3 regions of the Arthrobacter sp. C152 genome follow, and region 2 is predicted to be linked to each of the others. Evidence: predicted binding sites of a transcription regulator. Region 2 holds the regulator's gene; each other region holds the start of a gene.

Region 1 (9,725 bases), on a different contig from region 2:
CCTCCGCTTTGCCTGGTGGGGCAACGAATACCTCAACGCCCAGACCGATAAAGTGATCGCGGCATTCGAGGCCTCCCACCCGAACATCAAGATCAAGACGGAGCCGGGCGAATGGTCCAGCTACTGGGACAAGCTCGCCACCAAGACAGCCGCCAATGACGCGCCGGACGTCATCCAGATGGACCAGAAGTACATCGCCGAATACGGCGGACGCGGAGCCCTGATGGACCTTTCCAAGCAAAGCGGCATCGACACCTCCAAGCTGGACAAGGAAGCACTCGCCTCGGGCCAGTACGACGGCGCCCAGTACGGCCTCAGCACCGGCCAGAACGCCTACGTCATCATGGCCAACACCAAGGTTTTCGAGGCAGCCGGCGTCCCGCTGCCCAACGACAAAACCTGGACCTGGAAGGACTTCGTGGACACGGCGGCGAAAATCAGCGCCGCCGGCGACGGGAAGAACTACGGCGCCGCCTACGGCAGCAACGAGGCGGACCTCATCATCTGGCTGCGCCAGCACGGCGAGAACCTCTACTCCCAGGACGGCAAGCTGGACTTCGACACCGCCACGGCCGCATCGTTCTGGGAGCGGCTCAAGGAGCAGCGGGACAAAAAGGCCAGCCCGCCGGCGAATGTGGCAACGGAAGACGCCGGCGCGAGTCTGGAGCAAAGCCTGTTCGGCACCAACCGCGTGGGCATGGCCTGGTGGTGGACCAACCAGCTCGGTTCGCTCGAGTCCACTACCGGCAGCAGCATCAGGATGCTGCGGGCGCCGAGCACCGATGGGTCATCGGCCAACAATGGGATGTATTACAAGCCCACCATGTTCTGGTCCGCGTCCTCGCGGTCCAAGCATCCGGAACAGGCCGCGGAGTTCATCAACTACCTCACCAACAGCCCCGAAGCCGGCGGCATCCTCATGACGGACAGGGGCGTTCCCACAAACGCCGACATCGTCAGCGGGATCTCCACTTCGTTGAAGCCGGCCGATACCACCGTTGTAGGGTTCCTCAAGGACATCGCCCCCGACATCAAGGGCGCACCGCCGGTCCCGCCGGTGGGTGCAGGCAGCGTCCAAAACGTCATCAAGCGCTACACGGACGAGGTCCTATACGACCGGCTGACGCCGCAGGCAGCCGCCGAAGCGTTCACGAAGGAAGTCCAGGGGATGCTCGACTCGGCCCGGAAATAGCCCCGCCCCGGCAATAAAAATGCGGCCCCCTCCGTAGAGGGGGCCGCATTTCGTTTCAGCGGGGCAGGCCCGGCAGGATGGCTTAGAAGCCGCCCATGCCGCCCATGCCGCCCATGTCGTCTCCACCGGCGGGGGCAGAAGCCTTCTCGGGCTTGTCTGCAACCACAGCTTCGGTGGTGAGGAACAGGCCGGCAATGGAGGCCGCGTTCTGCAAGGCAGAGCGGGTCACCTTGACGGGGTCGTTGACGCCGGCGGCCAGCAGGTCGGTGTACTCACCGGTGGCTGCGTTCAGGCCGTGGCCGGCGGGCAGGCCGCGGACCTTGTCGACGACGACGCCCGGCTCCATGCCGGCGTTGAAGGCGATCTGCTTCAGCGGAGCGTCGATGGCAACGCGGACGATGTTCGCACCGGTTGCTTCGTCGCCGGAGAGCTGGAGGTTGGCGAATGCCTTGGCACCGGCCTGGATCAGGGCAACACCACCACCGGCGACGATGCCTTCCTCCACAGCAGCCTTGGCGTTGCGGACAGCGTCCTCGATGCGGTGCTTGCGTTCCTTGAGCTCAACCTCGGTGGCGGCACCGGCCTTGATGACTGCAACGCCGCCGGCCAGCTTGGCCAGGCGTTCCTGCAGCTTCTCGCGGTCGTAGTCGGAGTCCGAGTTTTCGATTTCGGTGCGGATCTGGGACACGCGGCCGGCGATCTGGTCGGCGTCGCCTGCACCTTCAACGATGGTGGTCTCGTCCTTGGTGACAACAACCTTGCGTGCCTGGCCCAGGAGTTCCAGGCCGGCGTTTTCCAGCTTGAGGCCAACCTCTTCGGAGATGACCTGGCCGCCGGTGAGGACGGCGATGTCGGCCAGCTGCGCCTTGCGGCGGTCGCCGAAGCCCGGAGCCTTGACGGCCACGGACTTGAAGGTGCCGCGGATCTTGTTGACGATCAGGGTGGCCAGGGCCTCGCCCTCGATGTCCTCGGCGATGATCAGCAGCGGCTTGTTGGACTGCATGACCTTCTCCAGGACAGCAACCAGTTCCTTGACGTTGGAGATCTTGGAGTTGACGATCAGGATGTACGGGTCCTCAAGGACCGTCTCCTGGCGCTCGGCGTCGGTGACGAAGTAGGCGGAGATGTAGCCCTTGTCGAAGCGCATGCCTTCGGTGAGCTCGAGCTCCAGGCCGAAGGTGTTGGACTCCTCGACCGTGATGACGCCTTCCTTGCCCACCTTGTCGAGGGCTTCGGCGATGAGGGCACCGATCTCGTCGTCACCGGCGGAGATGGATGCCGTGGCGGCGATCTCTTCCTTGGTCTCGATTTCCTTGGCGGAGTTCAGCAGTTCGGCGGTGACGGCCTCAACGGCCTTCTCGATGCCGCGCTTGAGGGACAGCGGGTCGGCGCCGGCGGCAACGTTGCGCAGGCCTTCCTTGACCAGGGCCTGGGCCAGCACGGTGGCGGTGGTGGTTCCGTCGCCGGCGACGTCGTCGGTCTTCTTGGCAACTTCCTTGACCAGCTCGGCGCCGATCTTCTCGTAGGGATCGTCCAGCTCGATCTCCTTGGCGATGGAAACACCATCGTTGGTGATCGTGGGGGCGCCCCACTTCTTTTCGAGGACGACGTTGCGTCCACGCGGGCCGAGGGTGACCTTAACGGCGTCGGCGAGGGTGTTCAGGCCACGCTCAAGGCCGCGGCGTGCCTCTTCATCAAATGCAATGATCTTGGCCATAACGGCAGTAGTCCTTTCGGGACAGTCGTTAAGAATGAACCTTCGCTGCAGTGCCCGCGACGGACGATCCTTTGACGGCGGCCTCTGTATGCCCCCGGGCAGGGATCTCACTGAAGTGAGGTGTTTCCTTCGCTCCTCGACCGGTGCCCGCTCCGCCGGCCGGAACCAGGCTTTGCTTTAGCAGTCGGTACGTCAGAGTGCTAAGTCAATAATTAGCACTCCCCAGGTGAGAGTGCAAGCGAAAAGAGGCTGCGGCGGCCTCCAGCCACGGTACTTCGCCCAGGGCGATCAGCCTGCGCGGCCCGCCGTCTCCCGGCCGGTGGGCGTGGGGTTGTTGTCCGCGCCGTACGTGAACACAGTGAACGTGGCCGCGGTGATGTCGCCGTGCGCGTCGAAGGCAACCGGGCCGGATTCGCCGTCGTAATCCACTTCTGACCCCGCGGCAAGGCCGGACAGGCACTCCTTGTACGTGCGGCACGGGGCAGAGGGCTGCGCCGCTCCGCCCGCCGTGGCCGTACCGGAAGCCGCGGTCCCGCCCGAGACCGGGATCAGGTTGGCGGCGATGGACCGCCCCGCATCGTCCTGCGCGCGGGCCGCCGCCAGAGCCGCGAGCGTCACCGCGTCGTAGGTTTCCGCGGCGTACGAGACGTCCTTCAACGAACCGTCAACGCCAAGCAGCCTTCCCTGGAAAACCGCGGTGGGAAGCTGGCCCGGGACCACGGCGCGCGCCCCCTCCAGGGCGCGGGAGCCGAGCCTGGACCCGTAACGGCCAAAGGCGCCGTCGCTGAGGAGGATGCGGGCTCCGCCCACCCTGGCATTGTTCAGTTCCGCCAGCGCGCCCTGGGCACCCTCCCGGGCTATCAGGACGACGGCGTCCGGCTTGGCCTTGGCCACGGCGGCCGCCGCGGTTGCGGCGTCCCCGGGCTTGAAGATGCCGCCCGGCAGGACAGTGAGGCCGGACTGCCGGGCCGCTTCGGTCACCGCCTCCGAGAGTTCCTTGCCATAGGCGCCGTCCTGGGACACCACGCTGACGGAGCCGGCTCCGGCGTCCTTGGCCAGCTTGGCCAGCACCGGCCCCTGGGCGATGTCCGCCGCCGCCGTGCGGAAGTAGTAGCCCTCGCTGTCGATCCCGCTCAGGGCTGCCGCGGTGTTCGCCGGTGAAATCAGCGGTGTCCGGGCGCGGGACAGGACCTCAACCGCGGCGGCGGCGTGGCTGGAGTCGGTGGGTCCTATGACCACATCCGCCTTGGCAGCCACCAGCCCGCGCGCCTGCCCGGCCGTGTCCTGGCCCTGGTCCACCGGCAGCAGTTCCACCGGCCGGCCCTTGTGGCCACCGGCGGCGTTGATCTCCTGCACGGCCAGTTTGGCGGCGGCCAGCTGTGGTGCATTCAGGAAGGCGTTGGTCCCCGTGTTGTCCAGGATCAGGCCCACGCGGAGGATCCCGTCACCGGACGCGTCCACCCCTTCCACCCGCGCGTTGCCGGTGACCCCCGAGCAGCCTGTAAGGGCGAAGACAGCGGCAGCGGACAGGGCTGCGGCCGGACGGGAAAAGACGGTGGAACGGATGGCCAGCTTCACTCGGCCGGCCGGACGTTTTCGGCCTGCGGGCCTTTTTCGCCTTCGCCCACTTCCAGCTCCACGCGCTGGCCCTCGTCGAGTGCGCGGTAGCCCTCGCCCACAATGGCTGACCAATGGACAAAGATGTCATCCCCGGAGCCGTCGACGGTGATGAAGCCGTAGCCCTTCTCGGCGTTGAACCATTTGACGGTTCCCAATGCCATGGTGACCAACTCTTTCCGTTAAGACCGGGCGGGTCCGTGCTGTCGCGTGCAGTCCGGCCGGGCCGGTTGGAAGCCACTCTAGCCAATGCCGGTAGCTGCCGCAGGCGCGCACCGGCGCCGGAGGAGGAACGTTATGGAGGCGTGACGAGGAGTGCGGCTACCGGTAGCCGGGGCCGAGCACCACCACCAAGGGCACCTGGAACTCGGAGCTGTCCACCACCGTGGGAATGTTCAGCAGGGCCGCGAGGGCCTGGGCGCTGGCCAGCTGCTGTTCACCGGCATAGAACACCACCGAGGACCTCTGCGGGGCGCCGGCCCAGTTGCCTACCTGGCCCAGCCGCCAGCCGTCAGCCTGGACGGTTCCGCCCACCCGGTTCGCAAGTCCGGCCGTGCCGGTGGCGTTGTACACCGCCACTGCCTGCGCCTTGTTGACCACGGCCTGCCCGATGGCCGACGCCGTGGGCCCGGCGCTGCTGCCGGCGGAGGGCTCCGCGGAGGCCGGGGGCGCCGTGGCAGTGGCGGAGGCAGCCGCAGACCCGGACGCCTGGGCCGAAGGGGTGGATCCGGTCACCGCGAGGGGGCTGGCCTCCATGCTTGCCGATGCCTGGCTTTCGACTCCGCCGAAGCCGAGCTTCGGAAGGATCAGGAAGGACACCAGCCCGATGGCCAGGGCGGCCACCCCCACCGCCAGGATGGGCCACAGCCGTACCCGGGCCGGAGCCGAAGCCGTCCGGTGGACACCTTGTCGCGAGCCGGTTTCCGGAATCTTGTCGAATTCATCGCGGGCGTATTTGGTCATGGATGCATCCTTGGGAATTGCTGCGGGGGGCCGTGGCGGGGGTCTTAGGCGTCGGACCCCAGGCGCCGGGCGGTACGTGCACGGTGACGCGACGTACGTAGTCTACGCAATCTCTTCACCAGCATGGGGTCGTGGGCCAGTGCATCCTCGCGGTCAATCAGGGCGTTGAGCAGCTGGTAGTAGTGGGTCGCGGAGAGGTCGAACAGCTCGCGGATCGCCTGTTCCTTGGCTCCGGCATACTTCCACCACTGCCGTTCCAGCGCCAGCATCTGCTGCTCGCGCTCGGTAAGGGAAGAGTCACGGAGGGAAAAGTCTGCCAGGAGGGACTTCCGCGGTTCCTGCTCCGGCAGGTGTTCCCGGGCCGGTTCCGCCACGCCACACTCCTTCGCTGGTTACGGTCAATGTCTGACCCCTATGCTACGGGCGAATAACAGACATGTCATTTGGGCTCCTGCCAGAATGGGACGATGGTTGAATCCGACGCGCTGTTCGAACTGCAGCAGGACCCCGCGGACACCGTCAGGTTCGCGGACCTCGCAGAATTACCGCTGGCAGGGCTCATGGCCCCCGACTGGGCGGCGGCCCTGGCCGGCGTCGAGGAAAAGCTGCGCGGCGTGCTGTCGTTCCTCGCGGCGGAAGAGGCCGCGGGGCACCCGCTGTTGCCGCCGCCGTCGAACGTCCTGCGTGCCTTCCGCCAGCCGCTCGCGGGCGTGAAAGTCCTCATTGTGGGCCAGGATCCGTACCCCACGCCCGGCCACGCCGTGGGGCTGTCTTTCGCGGTGGACCCGCGCACGCGGCCGATCCCCCGCAGCCTGGCCAACATTTACCGGGAACTCGAGTCGGATCTCGGCCTTCCGCCGCGGGTCCACGGGGACCTTTCGGCCTGGGCGGGGCAGGGCGTGCTGCTCCTGAACCGTGTCCTCACGGTCCGGGCGGGCGAGGCGGGCTCGCACCGTGGCAAAGGCTGGGAGGAAATTACGACGGCGGCCGTCACCGCCGTCGCCAACCGGCGGGACGCGGACGGGGCCAGGGTGCCGCTGGTGGCCGTTTTGTGGGGCAAGGAGGCGGAGGGCGTGCGGCAGTACCTTGGCGGCACCCCCGTGGTGGCGAGCGCGCACCCGAGTCCGTTGTCAGCCTCCCGCGGATTCTTCGGCTCAAAGCCGTTCAGCCGGGTCAACCAGCTGCTCCGGGAACAGGGTGCGCAGGACGTAACCTGGGAGCTCCCGCCGGTGGCCTAGCTTAGGCTGGCCTGATGAGCATTGTTCCCGCCGATACCAGCGCCACCAAGAAGAACCGGCCGCAGGTCAACCTGACGGTGCTGCGCACGGAGCAGCTTTCGCCCCACATGGTCCGGATCGTGGCCGGCGGGGACGGCTTCGACGGGTTCGTCAACAACGGCTTCGTGGACCGGTACGTGAAGATCGTCTTTCCGCAGCCCGGCGTCGAGTACCCCTCCCCGCTGGATCTTTGGGCCGTGCGTGAGACCATGCCGCGGGAGCAGTGGCCGTTCACCCGCACATACACCCTTCGCTGGGTTGACGAGGCCGCCCGGGAGCTGGCGATCGATTTCGTGGTGCATGGCGACGAGGGGCTGGCCGGTCCGTGGGCGGCGAAGGCGCAGCCCGGTGATGCCCTGACCTTTACCGGTCCCGGCGGCGCCTACAACCCGGATCCTGACGCGGACTGGTACCTCTTCGCCGGGGACGAGGCGGCCTTGCCGGCCATCGCCGCGGCCATCGAGTCGCTGCCCGCCGACGCCAAGGGACTGGCTTTCCTGGAGGTCGGTTCCGACGCCGACATCCAGCCGCTCGCCGCCCCCGCCGGCGTCACTGTCTCCTGGCTGACCCGCAAGGGCGCCCCTGCCGGCTCGAGCGGGCTGCTGGTCAACGCCGTGGCGGACGCTGTGTGGCCGGAGGGCACCGTGGATGTCTTTGCGCACGGCGAACGCGGCTACATGAAGGCCCTGCGGGAGGTCTTCTTCAAGCAGCGCGGGCTGGACCGCCGGCAGGTTTCCCTCTCCGGGTACTGGGCCCAGGGCCGCGTGGAGGATGTCTTCCAGGCGGAGAAGAAGCTGCCCGTAGGCCAGATCTAGCGGCGCCGGGCGACTCGGCGCCGTTCGTTGCTCGCCAGGCTCCGCGTCAGCGGCCGCGCCAGCACGTCGCCGAGGACGATGCCGCCGGCCGAGCCCAGCACAATGGCGCCGGCGCTCAGCATCCCGCCGGCCCCCAGCAGGATCTCGGATTCCTCGACCGTGAGCACATACATGGAGCGGAAGATGGTCAGGCCGGGCAGCAGGATCAGGGCGGCCGGGACCGCCACCACCAGCTGCGGGGCGCCCATCCGCAGTGCCACCACCCGTGCCAGCAGCCCGATGACGACCGCGGCGAGGGCGGGTGAGAAACGGTCGCCGATCCCCAGCAGTCCCGCGCCGAGCAACACCAGGTAGCCTGCCACGCCGACGGCTGCCGTGGGCAGCAGGAGCTTCCAGCTGGTCTGTTCGGTGATGGCGATGGCCATCACCGCCGCGGCCACGAAGAGGATGAGGACCCACAGGTCGTAAGCCGGCGGGAAGGTCTGGGTGACGTCAATGCGCTGCAGCCCGGTCAGTTCCCCCACCACAAACGCCACGGCGATGCCGGCGACGATGGCGCCGAAGGTCAGCAGCGTTGAGAGGAACCGTCCGGCGGCCGTGACCGGGAAGCCGTTGATGGCGTCCTGCACGGAGGACACCAGCCGCCCCGTGGGCAGCAGCAGCAGGATGCCGCCCACCACCACGATGGACGGCGAGTTGGTGAGGCCGAACTGCCAGAGCAGCAGGGCGAGCATGGTCACCACGAACGAACAGCTGGCCGTGATGAAGAAGTCCGGCACCCGCCACCGGCCCAGTTGCCGGGCCAGCAGGCTGATGCCGATGTTGGCCGCGAACGCGATCACCGAGGACACCGGGCCGCCGCCCAGCACTCCAACGAACACGGCGGCGAAAATGCCGAAGGCCACCGTGACCATCCAGCGCGGGAACGGTTTGGGGCTGGTGATGGCCTCGTTGAGGCGGCGGATGGCCTCGTCGCGGCCCACTCCCCCGGCCACGATGTCGGTGACAAGTTGGTGGACCTTGGCCAGTCCGGCGTAGTTGTTGGTCCAGGAGCGAACCACCCGCAGCAGGGCGATCGGCGTCTGGTCCTTGGGAGCGTAGTTGATGCCGACGGACTGGTTGGTGATGTCCACTTCGATGTTCTTCAGGCCCAGCGCGGCGGTGACGGCGATGATGCTGGTCTCCACCTCCAGGGCACCGGCACCGTAACGGAACATCGTTTCGGCAAGGTGCAGCGCGAAGTCCAGGGTTTTCCGGGCGGAGGTGTCCACGCCGCCCACCTGGATGGTGGGGTTGGCGTAGGGGCTGCCTGCCAGCCGGTCCACGATGCTCAGGGGCGCCGTGGGCGGGTTCTCGCCCTGCACCAGGCGGCGCAGCATCCTTTTGGCGGCGGCGTCCTGCCGAAGCTGCGCGGGGGTCAGCGGTTCCGTCTTGGGCAGGCCGTCAGTCTTCGGCCTGCCGCCGTGGTGTTCTGGCCGGTCCGTCATTGGCCGCCTCCTCCCAGTGCGCGATGTACGTTCAGTCAGGCTTTCCGCTTCAGCGGCAGCTTGCCCAGGATGGTGCGGGCAGCGGCGGCCGCGTTCCTGGCGAGCCGGTTGGCGTGGAAAACGGCGGGCCGGACGGGCAGCACGAAGTCGCCCACGAGCTGGACCACCTCCCCGCCGAAGCCCTTCTTGAACTCGTAGCCGCCGTGCCCTTCCTCGTCCTGTCCGGAGATGCCAAAGGTCCCGTAGAAGTTGTACCGCGGGTAGCCCTTTTCCAGGGCGTGCAGCATCATCCCCCAGTACAGGGAGGTGGCGCCGTTGAAGTAGATGTAGTCCTGGACGGTGCCGCCGATGACGCACACCACCTCGTCGCCGTAGCAGACGAAGTGGATGGCTGCCACGGTGGCGGTGCCCACTGAGTCGGGGAACCGTTCAATGTCCTTCAGGCTGCGTTCGTAGCTGTCCACGAGGTCCTGGACCACCTTGAGCCGGTTGGCTTTCTTCTTGCTGCCTGTTTCCTCCACCTCGCGGCGAAGTCCGTCCGCCGTGGCCGATTCCGCGGCCAGGCGTTCGGTGATGGACTTCCGGTAGGCCGGGATGTCGATCTTGGCCATCATGAGTTTGGTGAACTCCGGCGATGTGGTCCGCAGCAGGTGCTCG
Region 2 (9,725 bases):
GGGCGGATGGTCCTCCCCCGGCTGGACAGGATGTCGTGGGTCAGAACCTCCACCGGGTTCTGCAGGGATTGGGTGCGCAGGAGGGCCACCAGCTGCTGCAGGACGGCCGGAGTGATCACTGTCCCACGCGCCACCAGGCCGCGGACTTCCTGGAGGAGCCGCATGATCCGGGGAACGTCGGTGGCGGGGCCGCTGATGGACAGCTCGTTGCCGCGCACGTGGAAGTTGACGTCGGGGAACTGCTCCTCGATGAAGCGCAGGGCCTCATCATGGCTGCCGAGGGATTGAACCATCTGGTCGGAGTTCTCGAACAGGACCACTTCGGTGCGGATGCCGGGAAGGGAATGGGGGAATTCCCCGGGGCTGCCGTCGCCCGTGTTGAGCCTCCGCTTGCCGTTCGCTGATTCAGTCATGGTGCTGGCCCGCAGGCCTGTGGTCCCCTCGAAGTCCGATATGTGTTTGCTGTGGCTGGCCGGCGGCCGTTGCACGGCGCTGCCGGTTCAGCGATCCCTTTATCTTACGCCAGCGGGCACACCGGGTGGGTACCGCGCACCGGGTACGGGGCCTGCAGCCGGGACGCCGTCGGTCCCGGCTGCGGCCGGCACCGCCGGTCAGAAACGGCCTTAGGTATCAACTTCATATCGTCCTCATATCGTTCCCGTTGCAGTTGGGCGCCTGCAGCCATAACACCGCCTGGACGGCCCGGCGGCTGTGCAATGCTGGAAACCCCAGCGCCTGCTGGGACACCAGGCCGCAAGGGGATCGGCCCGACACGCCACGAAAGGACAAGGGCAGGGAAGTGCCGGAAACCTCTGCGCCCTCATGGGCTGGACGAATGGTGGGAAGGGTGCGCCCGGCCGTCCTGGCTGGAGTCCTTGTCCTCGTTCCGGTGCTGTCGGCGTGCACGGCTGAAGGCGGCCCGGCCCCCTCCCGCTCGCTCGCCTCCGTACCCGCCACCGGCGGGACCATGCCGGACGGGCCGGCCACCAGCGCACCGTTGGAGACCACCCAGTCTTCGAACAAGGCGCCGGTCTACTGGATCGGCCGCAGCGGCGGGAACATCTTCCTGTACCGCGAATTCCGCGACGTCCCGGAGCAGGAAAACCCGGTAACCCGTGCGTTGCGGGCCATGATGTCGGACAAACCACTCGACCCGGATTTCTTCACGCCGTGGCAGAACCCGGGCAAGCTCGCCACGTCGATCTCGGGCAAGGACGTCATCACCGTGGACGTCTCCTCCGATGCGTTCAACAGCAACCTTGACGCCGACATGGCCGCACGCGCCATCCAGCAGCTGATCTACACCGCCACTGCAGCTGCGGCCAGTTCAGGGCTCATCGACACGGGCCAGCAGATCCGCGTCCGGATCCTGGTGGATGGACACACCGACTATGTGGCGTTCGGGCATGTCCAGCTGGGGGCGTTGATGACCCGGGCCGCAGGGCTGGTGGCTCCGGTGTGGATCATCGATCCGCAGGAGGACGCGGAGGTCGCCGGCGGCAGCGTCAAGATCACCGGCCGCAGCACCTCCCCCGGCGGCAAACTGCACTGGCAGATCCTGCAGACGGCGGACGGCGGCAGCAAGACGCCCTTCCTGACCGGCGAGACGACGGCGGCCTCGGAGCAGGGGCAGGCGGGCGCGTTCACGCTGGCCCTCAGCCTGCCGCCGGGTGATTACGAGCTGCGGGTGGCGCAGGCCGGGTCCGGCGGCGAACCCGACCGCAACGAGGACACGCGGACCTTTAAGGTGCGCTAGCGGCCCACCGGCCCAGGACGTCGCTGGCGAGCACGACGGCGGCGGGTCCTGCCGTCGACGACCGCAGGACATGGTGTCCCAGCAGGGCGGTCACGGCGCCTGCGCTGCAGAGTTTGGTGACTTCCCGGGGGCTGATGCCGCCCTCAGGGCCGACGATCAGCAGCACCTCGCGGGGGCCCTGGGCCTCCCGCCCCTGCCACCCCTCGAGTACGGACCGCAGCGGCCGGACGGCGTCCTCGTGCAGGACCACGGCAAGGTCCGCCGCTTCAACAGCGGCGCACAGCCCCGCGGTCTCGACGGCGGGCCGGACGTCCGGGATCCATGCGCGGCGCGCCTGTTTCGCCGCCGCGGCGACGGCGGACTGCCACTTGGCGTGGGCGCGGGCCGCCCGGTCACCCTTCCACCGCACGATGGAGCGTTCGGACTGCCAGGGCACGACGGCGTCGATGCCCAGTTCGGTGGCCGTCTCGATGGCCAGTTCGTCCCGGTCGCCCTTCGCCAGGGCCTGGACCATTACCAGGCGGATGTCCGGGCGCTGCTCCACTGCAACGGAACCGCACTCCACCTCCAGCAGTGAGGCAGCGGCCGACACCACCTTCCCGGTCATGCGGGTGCCGGCGCCGTCGACGATGTCGACAGCCTCGTCGGGCGCCAGCCGCTTGACGGTGACCGCATGCCTCGCCTCGGTCCCCTCAAGGACGAAGACGTCTCCCGGTGACACGGCGTCCAGCGAGCCTGCGGCGGTGAAAAAGACGGGGTTGCTCACCGCTACAGGTTACCGAGCCGGTCCCGGAGCTTGGCGAACACACCGCCGCTGGCCGCGAGCTTGCCCTCGGTGATCTGTTCACCGCGCAGCTTGGCGAGCTGCCGCAAAAGGTCTTCCTGCTGGGAATCCAGTTTGGCGGGGGTGTCCACCTGGAGGTGGACCTTGAGGTCGCCGCGGCCGTAGCCGCGCAGATGGGTGACCCCCAGCCCGCGGAGTGTGATGATTTCCCCCGACTGTGTTCCGGGCTTGACGTCGATCTCCTGGGTTCCGTCGAACGTTTCCAGGCTGACGTCCGTGCCCAGCGCGGCCGCCGTCATCGGGATATGCAAGGTGGCGTGCAGGTCGTCGCCTTCCCGGACGTAGGTGGCGTCGTTGTTGACGCGGATCTCCACGTAGAGGTCCCCGGCGGGGCCGCCGGCGGGACCTGCCTCGCCCTGCCCGGAGAGCTGGATCCGGGTTCCGGTGGCGACGCCGGCCGGGACCTTGATGGTCAGCGACCGGCGGCTGCGGATGCGGCCCTGGCCGCTGCATTCGTTGCAGGGGTCCTTGATGACCGTGCCGAACCCTTCGCAGGTGCCGCAGGGCGCCGCCGTCATGACCTGTCCCAGGATGGACCGGACTGCCCGCTGGACCTGGCCACTGCCGCCGCAGATATCGCACCGCTCAGGCTGTGTCCCGGGGCGGCAGCAGGACCCGTCACAGGTGGGACAGACCACCGCGGTGTCCACCTCGAGCTTCTTGTTCACGCCGAAGACGGCGTCCCGGAGGTCGATCCGGACGCTGATGAGGGCGTCCTGGCCGCGGCGCACCCGGGAGGCGGGCCCGGAGGTGCCGCCGGCGCCGAAGAAGGTGTCGAAGATGTCCTGGAACGCGAAGCCCTGGCCCGCGTAGCCGGCGCCGCCGAAGCCGTTGTCGGTTCCGTTTTCGTTGCCGGTGGTGTCGTAGACCCGGCGTTTTTGCGGGTCGGACAGGACCTCATAGGCGTGAGTTACTGCCTTGAAGCGCTCCGCGGCGTCCTCACCGGGGTTCACGTCCGGGTGAAGGGTGCGGGCCAGCTTGCGGTAGGCCTTTTTGATCTCTTCCCCGGTTGCCTCCGGCGAGACTCCAAGGACGTCATAGTGGCTGCTCAAAGTTCGTATCTCTTCCTTGTTGTACTGCGTGTACTGGGGCTGTCCCGCCCGCGCCCGCTGCAGGATCCGGCGGGCGCGGGACGGTCAGGGGCCCAGAATCCTGGAAAGGTAGCGCGCCACGGCCCTGACCGCAGCCATGGTGGTTGGATAGTCCATCCTGGTGGGGCCGAGGATGCCCACTTTCGCGGCGCTGCCGGGCCCGTACCCGGTGGCCACCACTGATGCCTCGGCCAGCCCGTCGTACGGGTTTTCCCTCCCGATGCTGACAGCTACGCCGCGGTGGTCCTGCGCCATTTCGCTCAGCAGCCGCAGCATCACCACCTGTTCCTCCAGCGCCTCAAGGACCGGCCCGATGCTGAGCGGAAAGTCCACGTTGGACCGGGCAAGGTTGGCGGTCCCGGCCATCACCATCCGGTCCTCCCGGCTGTTGTGCGCCAGGGCCTCAAGGCCGTGGGCCAGCGCGTGCGCCGCCTGCCGCTGGGCGGGGGCGGCAGCGGCAACGACGGCGGGAAGCGCCTGCGCGAGCTCGCTCAACGGGGTGCCGGCCAGCGCGGCGAGGAACCGTGTCCGCAGGGCTGCCACGGCGTCATCGCCGAGGTCCTGCCCGACGTCGATCACGCGTTGCTCCACCTTGCCGCTGTTGGCAATCAGGACGACGAGCACCTTGCGCGGGGCAAGCAGCACGAATTCGATGTGCCGGACCAGGGCCCTGCTCAGGTGCGGATACTGGACCACCGCCACCTGGTTGGTCAGCTGGGCCAGCAACCGCACGGTGCGGTCCAGGACGTCGTCGAGATCGTCCGAGCCCTCCAGCAGGGACTGGATGGCCCGGCGCTCAGCCGCGGAGAGGGGTTTCACCGCTGAAATCTGGTCCACGAACAGCCGGTAGCCCTTGTCGGTGGGGATGCGTCCCGCGCTGGTATGCGGCGCGGTGATCAGCCCCTCGTCTTCCAGGGCGGCCATGTCATTGCGGATGGTCGCGCTGGAGACGCCGAGATGGTGCCGCTCAACCAGGGCCTTGGAGCCGACCGGCTCGCGGGAGTGGACGTAGTCCTCCACGATGGCCCGCAGCACTTCCAGTTTGCGTGGCTCGCTCACACTCCACCTCCATCCATGGTCCGGGGCCTCCGCCCCGCCTGCATGCTGACTCCACCAGGGTTAGCACTCGACATGCCTAAGTGCTAACAGTCTATTATGCCTTGGCGCGTTGTTAGCATTGGTACCGCTCCGGGCGAAATTCCGGTGTTTACTACCTAGCGCTAGGCGGATCACATCCATGGACTACCAGAACTGGGGCCCCCGCGACATGTCCGCGCCAGCCCGCACGGAACTGCCCGAAGTTCCCGTCGAACGGGGAATGGTGCTGGAGGACGTCCAGTCCGGCTGGGTGGGGGCCGTGACCCGGGTGGAGAAGTCCGGCGGCATGCATGTGGTGGCACTCGAGGACCGCCGCGGCAAGTCCCGCTCCTTCCGCCTGGGCTTCGGCTTCCTCCTGGAGGGCCGGCCTATCCGCCTGGTCCCGCCCGCACCGAAGGCCGCGGCGGCCGGGGCAGCCCCCGGCAGGACCGCCTCGGGGTCGGTCCGGGTCCAGGGCCAGCGGGCGCAGGTGGCCAAGGCGAGCCGGATCTGGGTGGAAGGCAAGCACGACGCCGAACTGGTGGAGAAGGTGTGGGGAGACGACCTCCGCGTGGAGGGCATCGTCGTCGAGCCGCTGCACGGCATCGACGACCTGGCCGCCGCGGTGGCCGACTTCCGGCCCGGCCCCGGCAGGCGCCTGGGCGTCCTGGTGGACCACCTGGTGCCCGATTCCAAGGAATCCCGCATCGCCGATGCCGTGATGGCTTCGCCCGGCGCCGCCGGGAACGTGCTGATCGTCGGCCACCCCTACGTGGACGTGTGGCAGGCGATCCGGCCCTCCGTCCTCGGCATCGGGCAATGGCCTGCCATCCCGCGGGGACAGGACTGGAAGACGGGGATCCTGAAGGCCTTCGGCTGGCCGCATGAAACCAAGGAGGACATCGGGCTGGGATGGCAAAAGCTGCTGGGCGCGGTACGCACCTACGCAGACCTCGAACCGTCACTGCTGGGCAGGGTCGAGGAAGTGATCGACTTCCTCACGGTGCCCTGAAGGACCTCCAAGGGGGCAGCGAACCAGTATTCTTGATACTGCCGGGGAACGTCCAGTCGACGTCCCCGCGAGCAAGGCACCAGCACTTAGTCAGCACCAATGCATGTCAGAAGGAACAGACTGTGGCAGAAAACGCACGTGATCACAGGGACGGCCAGGGCCGTTCCGAGTACCATGGCGTGCCGGCCAACGCCCTGCCGCTTACGGCCAGCGAAGACCGCCAATGGGCAACCCTGGCGCACTTTGGCGGCATCCTCGGATGTGTTCCCTCGCTGCTGATCTACCTGATCTTCCGGGACCGCGGCCCCTTCACGGCACAGGAATCCAAAGAGGCGCTGAACTTCAGCCTGCCACCCACGATCGCCGCGGTATTGGCCAACATCCTGGTGTTCATTCCCGTGGTGGGCAACATCTTCGCCGTGATCGCCACCCTGATCTGGGTTGCCCTGACCTGTTTCTCGGTGGCTGCCGGCATCCACGTGAACCGCGGCCAACCGCACCGCTACCCGTACAACCTGCGCTGGATCAAGTAGTCCCCGCCCGTTCCCTAGCCTCGCAAGCTCGGCCAGGGAACCCTACGGGCGTGGGCCCACCCGCCAGCACCCGGCCCCCGCAAGCTCGGCCAGGGAACCCTACGGGCGTGGGCCCACCCGCCAGCACCCGGCCCCCGCAAGCTCGGCCAGGGAACCCTACGGGCGTGGGCCCACCCGCCAGCACCCGGCCACCGCAAGCTCGGCCAGGGAACCCTACGGGCGTGGGCCCAGTCAGTCCGGCAGGATCCGCCGCACCACCGCGTCCGCCAGGAGCCGGCCCTTCAGGGTCAGGACCAGGCGGCCGTGGAACGCCGCGGCCGGTTCCACCAGCCCGTCGGCGATGAGCCCGGCCATCTCGTGGCGTCCCGCCGCACTGAGCGCGGAGACCTCGAGGCCGGCCTGCAGGCGCGCCTCAAGCATCACCCGTTCCAGCTGCCGGGTCTGCGGGTCCAGGGTTTCCCTGCCTGCCGCCGGTGACAGGCCCTGCGACAGGCGGTTGGCGTAGGCGGAAGGGTGCTTGACGTTCCACCAGCGGACCCCGCCGACGTGGGAATGCGCACCGGGACCGATCCCCCACCAGTCATCGCCCCGCCAGTAGGCGAGATTGTGCCGGCATGCCTGCTCGGGTGTGCGCGCCCAGTTGCTGACCTCGTACCAGCCGAGCCCTGCTTCGGTGATCAGCTGGTCGGCGAGCTCGTACTTGTCGGCGTGGTCGTCGTCGTCAATCCCCGGAACTTCACCCCGGCGCATCTGCGCTGCCAGCTTGGTGCCCTCCTCCACGATCAGCGCGTAGGCGCTGATGTGGTCGGGCCCGTAGGACAACGCGGTCTCCAGCGAGAAGCGCCAGTCCGCCAGGGATTCGCCGGGCGTTCCGTAGATGAGGTCGAGGCTGACGTCGAGGCCGGCCTCCCGGGCCCAGTGGACCACCTGCGGCACCCGGCTCGGGGTGTGCGTCCGGTCCAGTACCTTAAGCACGTGCGGGACAGCGGACTGCATGCCGAACGAGATCCGGGTGAAGCCGGCGTCCTTGAGGATGGCGAGCGACTCGGGAGTCACCGAATCCGGGTTGGCTTCGGTGGTGACCTCGGCGCCGGGTTCCATTCCCCATTGGTCGACGGCGGAGCGCAGGATCTGCGCAAGATCGTCCGCGGGCAGCAGGGTGGGTGTGCCGCCGCCGAAGAAGACCGTGCTGAGCCTGCGGTCCGGCAGGCCTGACGCTGCAAGAACGCTGCGGGCCAGCTGGACTTCGGAAACAGCGGTCTGGGCGTAGGCGTCCTGGGACGCGCCGCCGCCAAGTTCCGTGGCGGTGTAAGTGTTGAAGTCGCAGTATCCGCAGCGGACGGCGCAGAACGGGATGTGGACGTAGAGCCCGAAAGCCCGCTCCGCCGCACGGTCCGCCGCCTGGGCAGGGAGGAGACCGTCCGACGGCGCCGGGTCGCCGAGGGGAAGAGTACTAGGCATTGCAGGGGCCTCCGGTGCACCCGGACGCGGTGTTCACTACTTCTTGGCCTTGTCCTTGGACTCGTCGGTGGTCAGCGCGGCGATGAAGGCTTCCTGTGGAACCTCAACGCGGCCCACCATCTTCATGCGCTTCTTGCCTTCCTTTTGCTTCTCCAGCAGTTTGCGCTTACGGGAGATGTCGCCGCCGTAGCACTTGGCCAGCACGTCCTTGCGGATGGCGCGGATGCTTTCGCGGGCGATGATCCGGGAGCCGATGGCCGCCTGGATGGGCACCTCGAACTGCTGGCGCGGGATGAGCTCGCGCAGCTTGCTGGTCATCATCACGCCGTAGGCGTACGCCTTGTCCTTGTGCGTGATGGCGCTGAAGGCGTCCACCTGTTCGCCTTGGAGCAGGATGTCCACCTTGACCAGGTCGGCCACCTGTTCGCCGTCGGCCTTCCAGTCCAGCGAGGCGTAGCCGCGCGTCTTGGACTTGAGGATGTCGAAGAAGTCGAAGACGATCTCGGCCAACGGGATCCAGTACCGCAGCTCCACCCGGTCCTCGGAAAGGTAGTCCATGCCCTTCATCTGGCCGCGCCGGCCCTGGCACAGCTCCATGATGGCCCCCACGAACTCATTGGGCGCCAGGATGGTGGCGGACACCATGGGTTCGCGGACTTCCTTGATTTTCCCGGCCGGGAATTCGCTGGGGTTGGTGACAGTGAGGACGCTCTTGTCCTCCAGGGTCACCTCGTACACCACGTTGGGGGCCGTGGAAATCAGGTCCAGGTTGAATTCGCGCTCCAGGCGTTCGCGGACGATTTCCAGGTGCAGCAGGCCCAGGAAGCCGACGCGGAAGCCGAAGCCCAGAGCAGCGGAGGTCTCGGGCTCGTAGACCAGGGCGGCGTCGTTGAGCTTCAGCTTGTCCAGGGCGTCACGCAGGACGGGGTAATCGGTGCCGTCCAGCGGGTAGAGGCCGGAGAACACCATGGGCTTGGGATCCGCGTAGCCGCTGAGCGATTCCGACGCCGGCTTGGCAAGGTTGGTGACCGTGTCACCGACCTTGGACTGGCGGACGTCCTTCACGCCCGTGATGAGGTACCCCACCTCGCCGACGCCGAGCCCCTTGGAAGGGGTGGGCTCCGGTGAACTGACGCCAATTTCCAGCAGCTCGTGGGAGGCCTTGGTGGACATCATCTGGATGCGTTCGCGCGGGTGCAGCATGCCGTCCACCACCCGCACGTAGGTCACCACGCCGCGGTAGGTGTCATAAACGGAGTCGAAGATCATGGCCCGGGCCGGGGCGTTGGCGTCGCCGACAGGTGCGGGCAGGTCGGTGACGATCTTGTCCAGCAGGGCCTCGACGCCCACGCCGGTCTTGCCGGAGACCAGCAGGACGTCGTCGGGGTCGCCGCCGATCAGGTTGGCGAGTTCCGCTGCGTATTTTTCCGGCTGCGCGGCGGGAAGGTCGATCTTGTTCAGCACCGGGATGATGGTGAGATCGTTTTCCATGGCCAGGTAGAGGTTGGCAAGGGTCTGCGCTTCGATGCCCTGCGCGGCGTCCACCAGCAGGACCGCGCCCTCGCAGGCCGCCAGGGACCTGGAGACTTCGTAGGTGAAGTCGACGTGGCCCGGGGTGTCGATCATGTTAAGCGCGTAGTTCACGCCGTCCACTTCCCAGGGCATGCGCACGGCCTGGGACTTGATGGTGATGCCGCGTTCGCGTTCGATGTCCATCCGGTCCAGGTACTGTGCCTTCATGTCGCGTGCCTGCACCACTCCGGTGGACTGCAACATGCGGTCGGCCAGGGTGGACTTGCCGTGGTCGATGTGCGCGATGATGCAGAAGTTCCGAATAACGGCCGGATCTGTCGCGGCGGGCACCGGTGCGGTGCGGGCCATGGGAGACACGCAGGGTCCTTACTGTTGGCTTTTCCACGGCCCTCCAGCGCGCACGCCGGGGGCGCCCGCG
Region 3 (9,725 bases), on a different contig from region 2:
AGGCTGTACGACGCCAGGTTGTGCGTGCGCGCCGCCTTGACCAGCATGGGCAGCATTCCGAGCGCGAAGAGCACCGAGGAAACAGTGCCGGCGATGAGCGGGAGGTTCATGCTTTGAGGCTAGGTGGACTGCCCCACGCTCCGCGTCGGGCAAATTATGCAACTGTCCGGCAGGCGCTGATGGGTCATTGTGTGCAGTCCCTGTCAGCCCGCGATTCCCTGTTCGAACGCGTACCTGGTGGCCGCCGCCCTGGAGGTGAGGCCAAGCTTCAGGAAGATGTTGCTGATGTGCCGGGCCACCGTCTTCTCGCTGAGGAACAACGCGGCGGCGATGGCACGGTTTCCTTGGCCGGACGCGACGAGCCGGAGCACGTCGATTTCCCGCGGCGTCAAGGGCCCGGGGGTGCCGCCGTCGTCTTTGCGCAAAAGGGAAGCCGTCCAGGCTGCTGCTGGGGCCGCCCCCAACTCCAGGAACTCCGCGTGGGCCGCCTCAAATTCCATCCGTGCCGATGTTTCGTCGCCGAGCTCCAGGCATGCCCGCCCAACGAGCGTCCTGCAGCGCGCGGCTTCATACGGCACCTCAAGGCCACGCCAGAGGTGCCAGGCCTCCCGCAGGGCACGTGACGCTCCGGCGGGGTCGCCTTCGGCCAGGCTCACCGCGCCGTCTGCGTGCCGGGCGAGTGCGCGGACCATGGGCATGGGGCATTCGCCGGCGAAGCGGACCAGGTCCTCTGCACCCTGGCGGGCGGCGGAAAGATCCGGCACGGCCAGTTCGATCTCCACCAGGGCGGGCAGCAAATGGCGCCGGGTGGCCGTGTCTGCCAGCGCGGACGCCCGGCGGATCATGGCCTGCGCCCGCAATGCTTCCCCCCGGGCCAGCCAGAGAAGGGCAAGGCCCGGCTGCGGTTCGTAGCCGCTGCGGGCCGCCTCCCTGTAGGAAGCTTCAGACTCTTCCAGCTGGCCAGTCAGCCGCTGCACCTCACCTTGCTGGTAGTAGCCGCCGTACAGTGCCTGGGGGTCGCCGCCGGCGGACCGCTCCTGCGCCGCCCGTGCGGCCGCCAGCGCTTCGGACCACGCCCCGTGCTGCCGGAAAAGCTCCGCGCGGTGGGCCTGGCACTGGCCGCTGAAGGCAACCATGTCCGGCCGGGCGCGGCACCAGCTGTCCAGGGCTGCCGTCCACTGCAGTGCCCGTTCCAGGTCGAAGGCCACATGGCAGTTCCCGATGACGGCGCAGTACGCGATGCCGGACGGCACGGCGGAGAGTTCCCCGGCGGTTACCGCCACCATCACTTCATCGAACATCTGCAGGCCCTCCCCGGCGCGGCCCAGTGCCAAGGTGGCCTGGCCCGATCCGAGCAGGGACAGCGCGGCAAGATCCTTGTCCTGGAACCGCTGGGCAATCTTCCCCATCCGGGTAAACAGCTGCAGGGCTGTCTGCGGATCTCCGCCGTACAGCTTGCCAAGGGCCGCTGGAATGAGCAGGAAACCCTCCACGGCATCCGGTTGGGGAAGTTCGTCCACCAGCCGTTGCCCGCGTGCCAGCCACCCGGCGGCACGGGCGTTCTCGCCCCTGTTCATGAGGTGGATCGCCATCCACGCAGCGCAGCGTGCCGCTCCGGCGATGTCACCCACCACCAGGTACTCCTCATGGGCCCGCGTGAGCGACTCAAGGCCGCTGCCAGCGCTGCCCGTCAGGATCTCCGCCGTCGCAAGCCGCTCAATATCAGCCGCCGGCAGCCCGCCACGCTGGTCCGCGTCCCGGAAGCTTTCGAACGCATCGGTCCAGCGGTGCTCGCGAAAGGCCGACCGGCCCTGGTCAATGCCCGTCTCCGCCGACACCCCGGCCTCCTTCCGCATCCCTCTCCACCTGGCCGCCCGCCGTCGTGCAGGTCACAACCCGTGCAGGCGACGCAAACCTGCGCACGCTTCATCCCAGCATGCTTAAGCGCCACCGTACGCCCGCGGTACAGGCGGGACAAGCAGCCTGCAGCTGCTGGTCCCGCATGGTTTCGGCTACCCCCGCAGGAGCGCGCGAAGGGTCTGGATGGTGTCCGCCCCAGCTGCGGCTTTGTCGTCGCGGTAGCGTTTCACCCTGGCGAACCGGAGGGCGATGCCACCCGGATAGCGCGGCGACTGCTGCACCCCGTCGATGGCCACCTCCACCACTGTGACCGGCTCCACCCAGACCGTACCGGCCGTGCGCCGCACCTCCAGCTCCTGGAACCGTTCGGTCTGCCAGCGCAGCAACTCGTCCGTCAGGCCCTTGAACGTCTTGCCCACCATCACGAGGGCACCGGGTTCACCGAATTCCCCTTCCGGGTCGAGGGCGCCAAGGTGCAGGTTGGACAGCATCCCGGTGCGCCGGCCCGAGCCCCATTCGCAGGCGAGCACCACCAGGTCGTAGGTGAGCACGGGCTTGACCTTGACCCAGTTCGAACCACGCCGCCCCGCAGCGTAGACGGACTCCACCGCCTTCACCACCACTCCCTCATGGCCTGCGGCCAGCGCATCCCGGGACACCCGTTCGGCGACCGCCGGGTCCGCAGTGATTTCGCCCGGAATCCGGTGCGCGGGAGCGATCCGTTCAAGCACGCCGATCCGCGTGGACAACGGCTCGTCCAGCAGGTCGCGCCCGTCGATATGGAGCACGTCGAAGAACCAGGGGTGCAGGACGGTGGTGCGCGCGGCGTCCGCGCCGAACCGGGACATGGTCTCCTGGAACGGGCGCGGCCCGCCGTCCTCGTCCAGGGCCAGCGTCTCGCCGTCGAGGATCACGTCGCGGACGGGCAATGCGCGCACCACCTCCACTACCTCCGGCAGCCGGTGCGTCACCTCGGCGAGGTTCCGGGTGTAGATGCTGACGTCATCGCCGGTCCGGTGCACCTGGATGCGTGCGCCGTCGAGCTTGTATTCCACCGAGGCCTCCCCCGTGGCCGCCAGGGCTTCGCCCGCGCTGGCGGCGGTTGCGGCAAGCATGGGCTGGACGGGACGGCCGACCACGAGGCCGACGGCGTCCAGTTCGTCCGCTGTGCCCGTGAGGGCAAGCAGTGCCGTACCGCCGAGGTCACCCGAAAGCATGGCCGCGCGGCGCACGGCGTCCACCGGCCGGTCTGCGGCGCGGGCAACGGCATCAGTCAGGACGCCTTCCAGGGCGCCGGTCCGGAGTTCCCCAAGGAGCACTCCGGCAATGAATCCCTGCTCGCGCGCCGTGGCTGCGGCCATCAGTGCACGGAGGATGGCCGTGCGCTCCGCCGCGGACCCGGCTCCGGACGTGGCAAGCAGCCTGTCCAGTGCAGTGTCAAGGTCGCCCACCGTTAGGCTGGGCGCAGCGGCCGGTTCGCCTTTGACCGCCGCGATGCCGCGCCAGCCGACGCCCACGCGGCCTTGCCGCGGTTTGGCAGTGAGCAGGCCGACCGCCATCGGGATCTCCGCGGGCTCAAGACGGCGCAGAACGCCGGCAAGGGCCTCGACCTTTGCCAGCCGCGACCGGGTCGAGGCGACGGCTTCGGTGGTTTCCACAAGCTCGTCGAGCAGCATGCCACCAGTCTGCCACGCCCGCCGGCACTGGACAGGGCTGGTGCCCGGTTCCACAATGGGCGGATGGGGATCATCGTCGCGAACCTGTTTATCACCCTCGACGGCGTCTACCAGGCCCCCGGCGGCCGCGAGGAAGATACCGAGGACGGGTTTTCCTTTGGCGGCTGGCAGGCGCCGGTGTCCGACGAGGAGGCTGCCGCATCCATCGGGGCCGAGATCAGCCGGATTGATGCGCTGCTCCTTGGCCGGAAGACCTACGACATTTTTTCGTCGTACTGGCCCCACCAGTCCGGTGAGATTGCCGACGTCCTCAACCGGGTGCCCAAATTCGTTGTCTCCGGCACCCTGGCAAACGCGGACTGGGCAGGCACCACTGTCCTGCCGGATGCCCAGGCGGCTGGCAGGCTCCGCGGGCAATACGGGCAGATCCACATGTTCGGCAGCGGCGCCCTGATCCGTTCCCTGCTGTCGGCGGACGTCCTGGACCGCCTGAACCTCTGGCTTTACCCAGTGGTCCTTGGCCAGGGCAAGCGCCTCTTCGACACCGGGACGGTCCCCGCCACCTTCCGCCTCGCCGAGCCGGCACGCAGCTTCCCCAAAGGATCCGTATCCCTGGTGTACGAACCCGCCGGAGACGTCCAAACACTGGAGATGGACGCAGGCTAGCCCCACTGTCCACTAACGCAGACACCAAAAAACCGGCCCAGCAAAGCTGGACCGGTTTCTTGTTTATTCAGGAAACGTGCATCGTCAGTGGCTGTGGCCTGCGTGCTCGTCCTCTTCGGCGGGCTTCTCCACGACCAAGGTCTCGGTGGTGAGAACCAGGGCGGCGATGGAGGCCGCGTTGCGGAGGGCTGCACGGGTGACCTTGACGGGGTCGATGACGCCCGCCGCGATCAGGTCCTCGTACTCGCCGGACTTGGCGTTGAAGCCGTTGTTGGTTTCGAGCTCGGCCACCTTGGAGGTAACCACGTAGCCGTCGAAGCCGGCGTTCTGGGCGATCCAGCGCAGCGGCTGGACCAGGGCCCGGCGGACAATGCCGACGGCAGCCGCGGCGTCACCTTCGAGTGCGTTGACGGCAGCGTCCTCGTCCAGTGCCTTGAGGGCGTGGATGAGGGCGGAACCGCCGCCGGCCACGATGCCTTCTTCGAGGGCAGCGCGGGTGGAGGACACGGCGTCCTCGATGCGGTGCTTCTTCTCCTTCAGCTCAACCTCGGTGGCAGCGCCAACCTTGATGACGCCGATGCCGCCGGCCAGCTTGGCCAGGCGCTCCTGGAGCTTTTCACGGTCCCAGTCGGAGTCGGTGCGGGTCAGCTCGGCGCGCAGCTGGGCAACGCGTGCCGCTACGTCCTCGGCCGAACCGGCGCCGTCCACGATGGTGGTGTTGTCCTTGGTGACGGTGATGCGGCGGGCGGTACCGAGCACCTCGAGGCCAACGGTGTCCAGGCTCAGGCCCAGTTCCGGGGAGACAACCTGTGCGCCGGTGAGGGTGGCGATGTCCTGCAGCATGGCCTTGCGGCGGTCGCCAAAGCCGGGAGCCTTGACTGCAACGACGTTCAGGGTGCCGCGGATGCGGTTGACGATCAGGGTGGACAGGGCCTCGCCCTCAACGTCCTCGGCGATGATGAACAGCGGCTTGGACGCCTGCAGTGCCTTCTCGAGCAGCGGCAGGAATTCCTGGATGGAGGAGATCTTGCCCTGGTTGATCAGGATGAGGGCGTCCTCGAGGACTGCTTCCTGGCGCTCTGCGTCGGTGACGAAGTACGGGGACAGGTAGCCCTTGTCGAACTGCATGCCCTCGGTGAGGACCAGTTCGGTCTGGGTGGTGGAGGACTCTTCGATGGTGATCACACCATCCTTGCCCACCTTGCCGAAGGCCTCGGCGAGCAGTTCGCCGATTTCGTCGCTCTGGGCGGAGATGGCGGCAACGTTTGCCACCTGGGTGCCCTCGACGGGGCGTGCGTTCTCCAGCAGGCGGGCGGCCACGGCCTCAACCGCAACTTCGATGCCGCGCTTGATCTGGCCGGGGGCAGCGCCAGCTGCAACGTTGCGCAGGCCTTCCTTGACCAGGGCCTGGGCCAGGACCGTCGCGGTGGTGGTGCCGTCACCGGCAACATCGTTGGTCTTGGTGGCTACTTCCTTGGCCAGTTGCGCGCCAAGGTTCTCGTAGGGGTCGTCAAGCTCGACTTCGCGGGCGATGGTGACGCCGTCGTTCGTGATGGTGGGTGCGCCCCACTTCTTGTCCAGGACGACGTTGCGGCCACGCGGGCCGAGCGTCACCTTGACGGTGTTGGCGAGCTTATCGATGCCGGCCTCGAGGGCCCGGCGGGCAGCGTCGTCAAACGCAAGCTGCTTTGCCATGGTTTTGTCCTTTCAAAGACAGAAACCCCGCACTGCCGGCCAGCATAAGCGTGGCCGGCGGCACGGGGATCCGAAAGAGTTACTTGACGACGATCGCCAGGACGTCGCGGGCGGACAGCACGAGGTACTCGGTGCCGCCGGTCTTGACTTCGGTTCCGCCGTACTTGGAGTAGATGACGACGTCGCCGACGGCTACGTCGACCGGAACGCGGTTGCCATCTTCGAAGCGGCCGGGGCCTACTGCAACAACTTCGCCTTCCTGCGGCTTCTCCTGGGCGGAGTCCGGGATGACCAGGCCGGAAGCCGTGGTCTGCTCGGCTTCGAGCGGGCGGACAACAATACGATCCTCAAGAGGCTTAATAGAGACCGACACTCGGACCTCTCCTTTTCGTCAGCAAATTCGTGGACTGGAAAGCTTTCCGCCGTAGCTGGCAAACCGTCGTCGCGGTGCCGGCAGCAGCCTGGCTGGCAGCTCTTCATGTGTTAGCACCCTCCTAGGGAGAGTGCTAATGAAGACTCTATGTAAGGGTTAGCACTCGGTCAAGGTGAGTGCCAACGTTTCGTTGTGGGCGTACCCGCTTTGTGAGGATTTACGACGACGGCGGGCCCGCACGTGGTGCCCGGCGCTACCGGCCCAGGTCGTCGAAGTGGACGTCCTCGCCGCCCTCGGCGTCACCTTCGCCCTGGCCCCGCCCGCGGAAGAGCACCCACCCGGCCGCCGCTGCGGCGAGCACCGCGGTAACGAGGAAGAAAATGCTGCCTGCCCGGGCGCCGTCGTACAGCCCCCGGATGTCCCGCGCCTCCTGGGTGTCGTCGGTGATGTTGTTGCCGCCCACCGAATAGACGGTGGCGTTGAACGTGTCCAAAAGGAAGATGATCACCAGCAGCGCAACGCAGACCACGGCCACCACGGCGGCGGCGATCAGCACGGGGCGGGCGAACCGGGCAAACCCCCGGGGCGTGGGCCGCTGTTCGCCGGCGGGCCCGGAGGCTGCGTTGTCTTCCATGCCGTCAACACTATCGGCATCCCGGCGCACGCTCCTCCACTAGGCTGGAACCCATGGCTCACGCTCCCCAGGACCAGACTGCACAGGACCAGATCGCACCGCTGCTGACCCCCGAAGGATGGGACCTGCTGGCGTCCCTGGGCCCGTACCGCGACGAGGATTCCTACGCGCTCAACGCGGCCCTGCGCAAGGCCGGACACCCGGCCGGACTGGTCTCCGCTGTCCTGACGCAATCGAGGCTTCGGACCAGGGCGCAGGCGAAGTTCGGCGAGTTCGCCAGCCAGATGCTCTTCACCCAGGCCGGCCTCGAGCAGGCCACACGGCTGAACGTGGCCGCCCACCACGCCAAGCGGTTCGCCGCGGCCGGGATCAGCCACGTGGCGGACCTGGGCTGCGGCCTCGGCGCCGACTCGCTGGCGCTGGCCTCCCTGGACGTGGCCGTCACCGCCGTCGACACGGACGAAACAACCGCGGCGTGCGCCACGGTGAACCTCATCCCGTTCCCCAACGCCACGGTGCTGCACGCCGATGCCGCGGCGGTTCCGCTGGAGGGTATCGACGGCGTCTGGCTGGATCCCGCCCGGCGTGTCACCTCCACGTCCGGTACTAAACGGATCTGGGACCCGGAGGCGTTCTCGCCGCCGCTGTCCTTCGTGGAGCAGCTGGCGGCATCAGGAAAAGCCGTGGGCGTCAAGATGGGGCCGGGCATGCCGCACGACTCGGTGCCCGGCGGCTGCGAGGCCCAGTGGGTGTCCGTGGCCGGCGACGTCACCGAGGTCACCCTGTGGTTCAACGCGGTGCGCCGGCCCGGCGTCCGGCGCGCCGCCCTGGTCCTGGGCGCCTCGGGAGCGGCGGAGCTGACCAGCGGAGACGACTTCGGCGCCGGCCCGCAGGCCCCGGTGGGGCCGGTGGAAGGCTACCTGTACGAGCCGGACGGGGCCGTGATCCGGGCAGGCCTGGTGGCCGACGTAGCGCTGCAGCTCGGCGGGCACCTGGTGGATGAGCACATCGCCTACATCTGCGCGCCGGAGCTGCGGGACACGCCCTTCGCCCGGGCCTACAAAGTGGTGGACGTGATGCCGTACAACGTCAAGGCCCTCAAAGCCTGGGTGAAGCAGGAGGGCATCACCGTCCTGGACATCAAGAAGCGCGGCACCGCGGTGACCCCGGAGGAGCTGCGGAAGCAACTGCTGCCCGGAGGGAAGAACGCCAAGAAGGGCGGCCGGACGGCCACCCTGGTCCTGACCCGCATCGGTGAGGACCGGGTAGCCATCGTGATGGAACCCGTCTAGCGGCCCTACTGGGCGCGCATGAACTCCTCGGCGGCCCGCACCTGCTCCGGCGTGGGTGTGACGCCCGTGTAGAGGACGAACTGCTCCAGCGCCTGGATGGTGGCCACCTCCGCTCCCGTGATCACGGGTTTGCCGGCTGCGCGGGCAGCCTTGACCAGCGGCGTCTCGGCTGGCAGCGCCACCACGTCGAAAACCACGCGCGCCGCGTCAATGGCCTCCGCAGGGAAGGACAGTGCGTCCGCTTCCGCTCCCCCGGCCATGCCGATGGGGGTGACATTGATGATCAGGTCGGCCGTCCCGCCGTCGAGCGCGGCACGCCACTGGAACCCGTACTGGTCAGCGAGCGCCCGCCCGGCAGCCTCGTTCCGGGCGATCACGGTGACGTCCTTGAAGCCGGCGTCCCGCAAAGCGGCCACCGTGGCCTTGGCCATGCCGCCCGCGCCCTGGACCAGCACGGAGTAACCGGTGGGGACGTTGTTGGATGCCAGGAGCTGCTCGATCGCCGTGTAGTCGGTGTTGTACGCCTTGAGGTGCCCGTCCGCGTTGACGATGGTGTTGACCGAGTCGATGGCCTTGGCTGACGGGTCCATCTCGTCCACCAGGGCGATGACGTCTTCCTTGTACGGCATGGAAATGGCGCATCCGCGGATTCCCAGGCCCCGCACGCCGGCGATGGCCTGCTCCAGGTTGGTGGGGGCGAACGCCTTGTAGATCCAGTTCAGGCCCAGCTGTTCGTACAGGTGGTTGTGGAACCGGGTCCCGTTGTTGCTGGGGCGGGCCGAGAGCGAGATGCAGAGGGTCATGTCTTTATTCAGAATGGGCACCTGACCATTAAAGCGGTCCACCCAACTGAGTAGCGCCAACTGTCGTTCTGACGCGTCGAAACGCCAGTTCGCGCTACCTCCTTGGGTCAACCGCAGCCGGTACCTGCGGGATAGGGCCCGACGGCGGCTGGCAGCTTCCCGCGCGCCGGCGCCTTCCCGGCGAGCACGGCGGCCAGCGCGTCGAAGGCGGTGTCACTGCGGCCGTACAGCGCCAGCTTCACCGGCGCGCCGGAGTCCTGAAGCGGCCACGGCGCGTCGAGGGCGACGGCGATGTCCCCGCCGGCCGGCTTTCCGCCGTACCCGATGAGGCTCACAAGCGGCCCGGATCCGACGGCCAGGCCGGCACGGCGGGCAGCGGCCTCGAAGCGTTCCTTGTCCCCCGGTCCCCCGCCCTCGACGCGAACAGCACCGGGGACCATGGCACCCGTGCAGGGACCGGCCAGGACAGTGATGGCCGACGCCGACACCCGGGCGGACAGGGCCGCGCCACTTCCCGCCGGGGCGCCTGCGCCCGCAGTCCCCGCCGCGGCCGGGGTCCGGGCGTGCCAGGTCATCAGGGTCGCCACCCGCCGGGCGGCCTCGTCCAGGCGTGCCGCGGGAAGGCTGCCGGAGGCCAGCGCCTGGAGGATCGCCGCGTGCGCCTGCTCCACGTCGGCGGGCATCAGCAGCAGGTCGGCGCCGGCGGCCAGGGCCTTCACCGCGGCT

What was found. The regulator HrcA, encoded in region 2, represses chaperone genes, less so after heat shock. The targets are predictions, from matches to a motif close to TTNGCACTCGNNNNNNNCGAGTGCNAA.
Region 1: a site for HrcA is predicted at 3,087-3,113, ahead of groL (chaperonin GroEL). Genes of this name have one in related genera too.
Region 3: a site for HrcA is predicted at 6,427-6,453, ahead of groES (co-chaperone GroES). Genes of this name have one in related genera too.

Annotation. Positions count from the first base shown of each region.
Region 1 is NZ_JBTZSU010000035.1:31,731-41,455, forward strand. Features, by position in the region: gene ACYSM9_RS18230 (ABC transporter substrate-binding protein) at 1-1,192, shown strand, start outside; gene groL (chaperonin GroEL) at 1,275-2,909, opposite strand; gene ACYSM9_RS18240 (ABC transporter substrate-binding protein) at 3,198-4,487, opposite strand; gene ACYSM9_RS18245 (cold-shock protein) at 4,484-4,690, opposite strand; gene ACYSM9_RS18250 (LytR C-terminal domain-containing protein) at 4,848-5,489, opposite strand; gene ACYSM9_RS18255 (DUF3263 domain-containing protein) at 5,534-5,863, opposite strand; gene ACYSM9_RS18260 (uracil-DNA glycosylase) at 5,957-6,727, shown strand; gene ACYSM9_RS18265 (siderophore-interacting protein) at 6,742-7,581, shown strand; gene ACYSM9_RS18270 (threonine/serine exporter family protein) at 7,578-9,068, opposite strand; gene ACYSM9_RS18275 (peptidoglycan bridge formation glycyltransferase FemA/FemB family protein) at 9,104-9,725, opposite strand, start outside.
Region 2 is NZ_JBTZSU010000008.1:155,375-165,099, reverse strand. Features, by position in the region: gene ACYSM9_RS08580 (PhoH family protein) at 1-413, opposite strand, end outside; gene ACYSM9_RS08575 (GerMN domain-containing protein) at 839-1,756, shown strand; gene ACYSM9_RS08570 (16S rRNA (uracil(1498)-N(3))-methyltransferase) at 1,743-2,522, opposite strand; gene dnaJ (molecular chaperone DnaJ) at 2,525-3,652, opposite strand; gene hrcA (heat-inducible transcriptional repressor HrcA) at 3,737-4,750, opposite strand; gene ACYSM9_RS08555 (DUF3097 domain-containing protein) at 4,929-5,780, shown strand; gene ACYSM9_RS08550 (DUF4870 domain-containing protein) at 5,903-6,313, shown strand; gene hemW (radical SAM family heme chaperone HemW) at 6,545-7,774, opposite strand; gene lepA (translation elongation factor 4) at 7,811-9,664, opposite strand.
Region 3 is NZ_JBTZSU010000018.1:56,597-66,321, forward strand. Features, by position in the region: gene ACYSM9_RS13525 (hypothetical protein) at 1-110, opposite strand, end outside; gene ACYSM9_RS13530 (LuxR C-terminal-related transcriptional regulator) at 204-1,838, opposite strand; gene ACYSM9_RS13535 (ATP-dependent DNA ligase) at 2,013-3,536, opposite strand; gene ACYSM9_RS13540 (dihydrofolate reductase family protein) at 3,600-4,202, shown strand; gene groL (chaperonin GroEL) at 4,287-5,897, opposite strand; gene groES (co-chaperone GroES) at 5,977-6,270, opposite strand; gene ACYSM9_RS13555 (hypothetical protein) at 6,524-6,904, opposite strand; gene ACYSM9_RS13560 (THUMP-like domain-containing protein) at 6,958-8,196, shown strand; gene ACYSM9_RS13565 (shikimate 5-dehydrogenase) at 8,202-9,020, opposite strand; gene ACYSM9_RS13570 (glycoside hydrolase family 3 N-terminal domain-containing protein) at 9,107-9,725, opposite strand, start outside.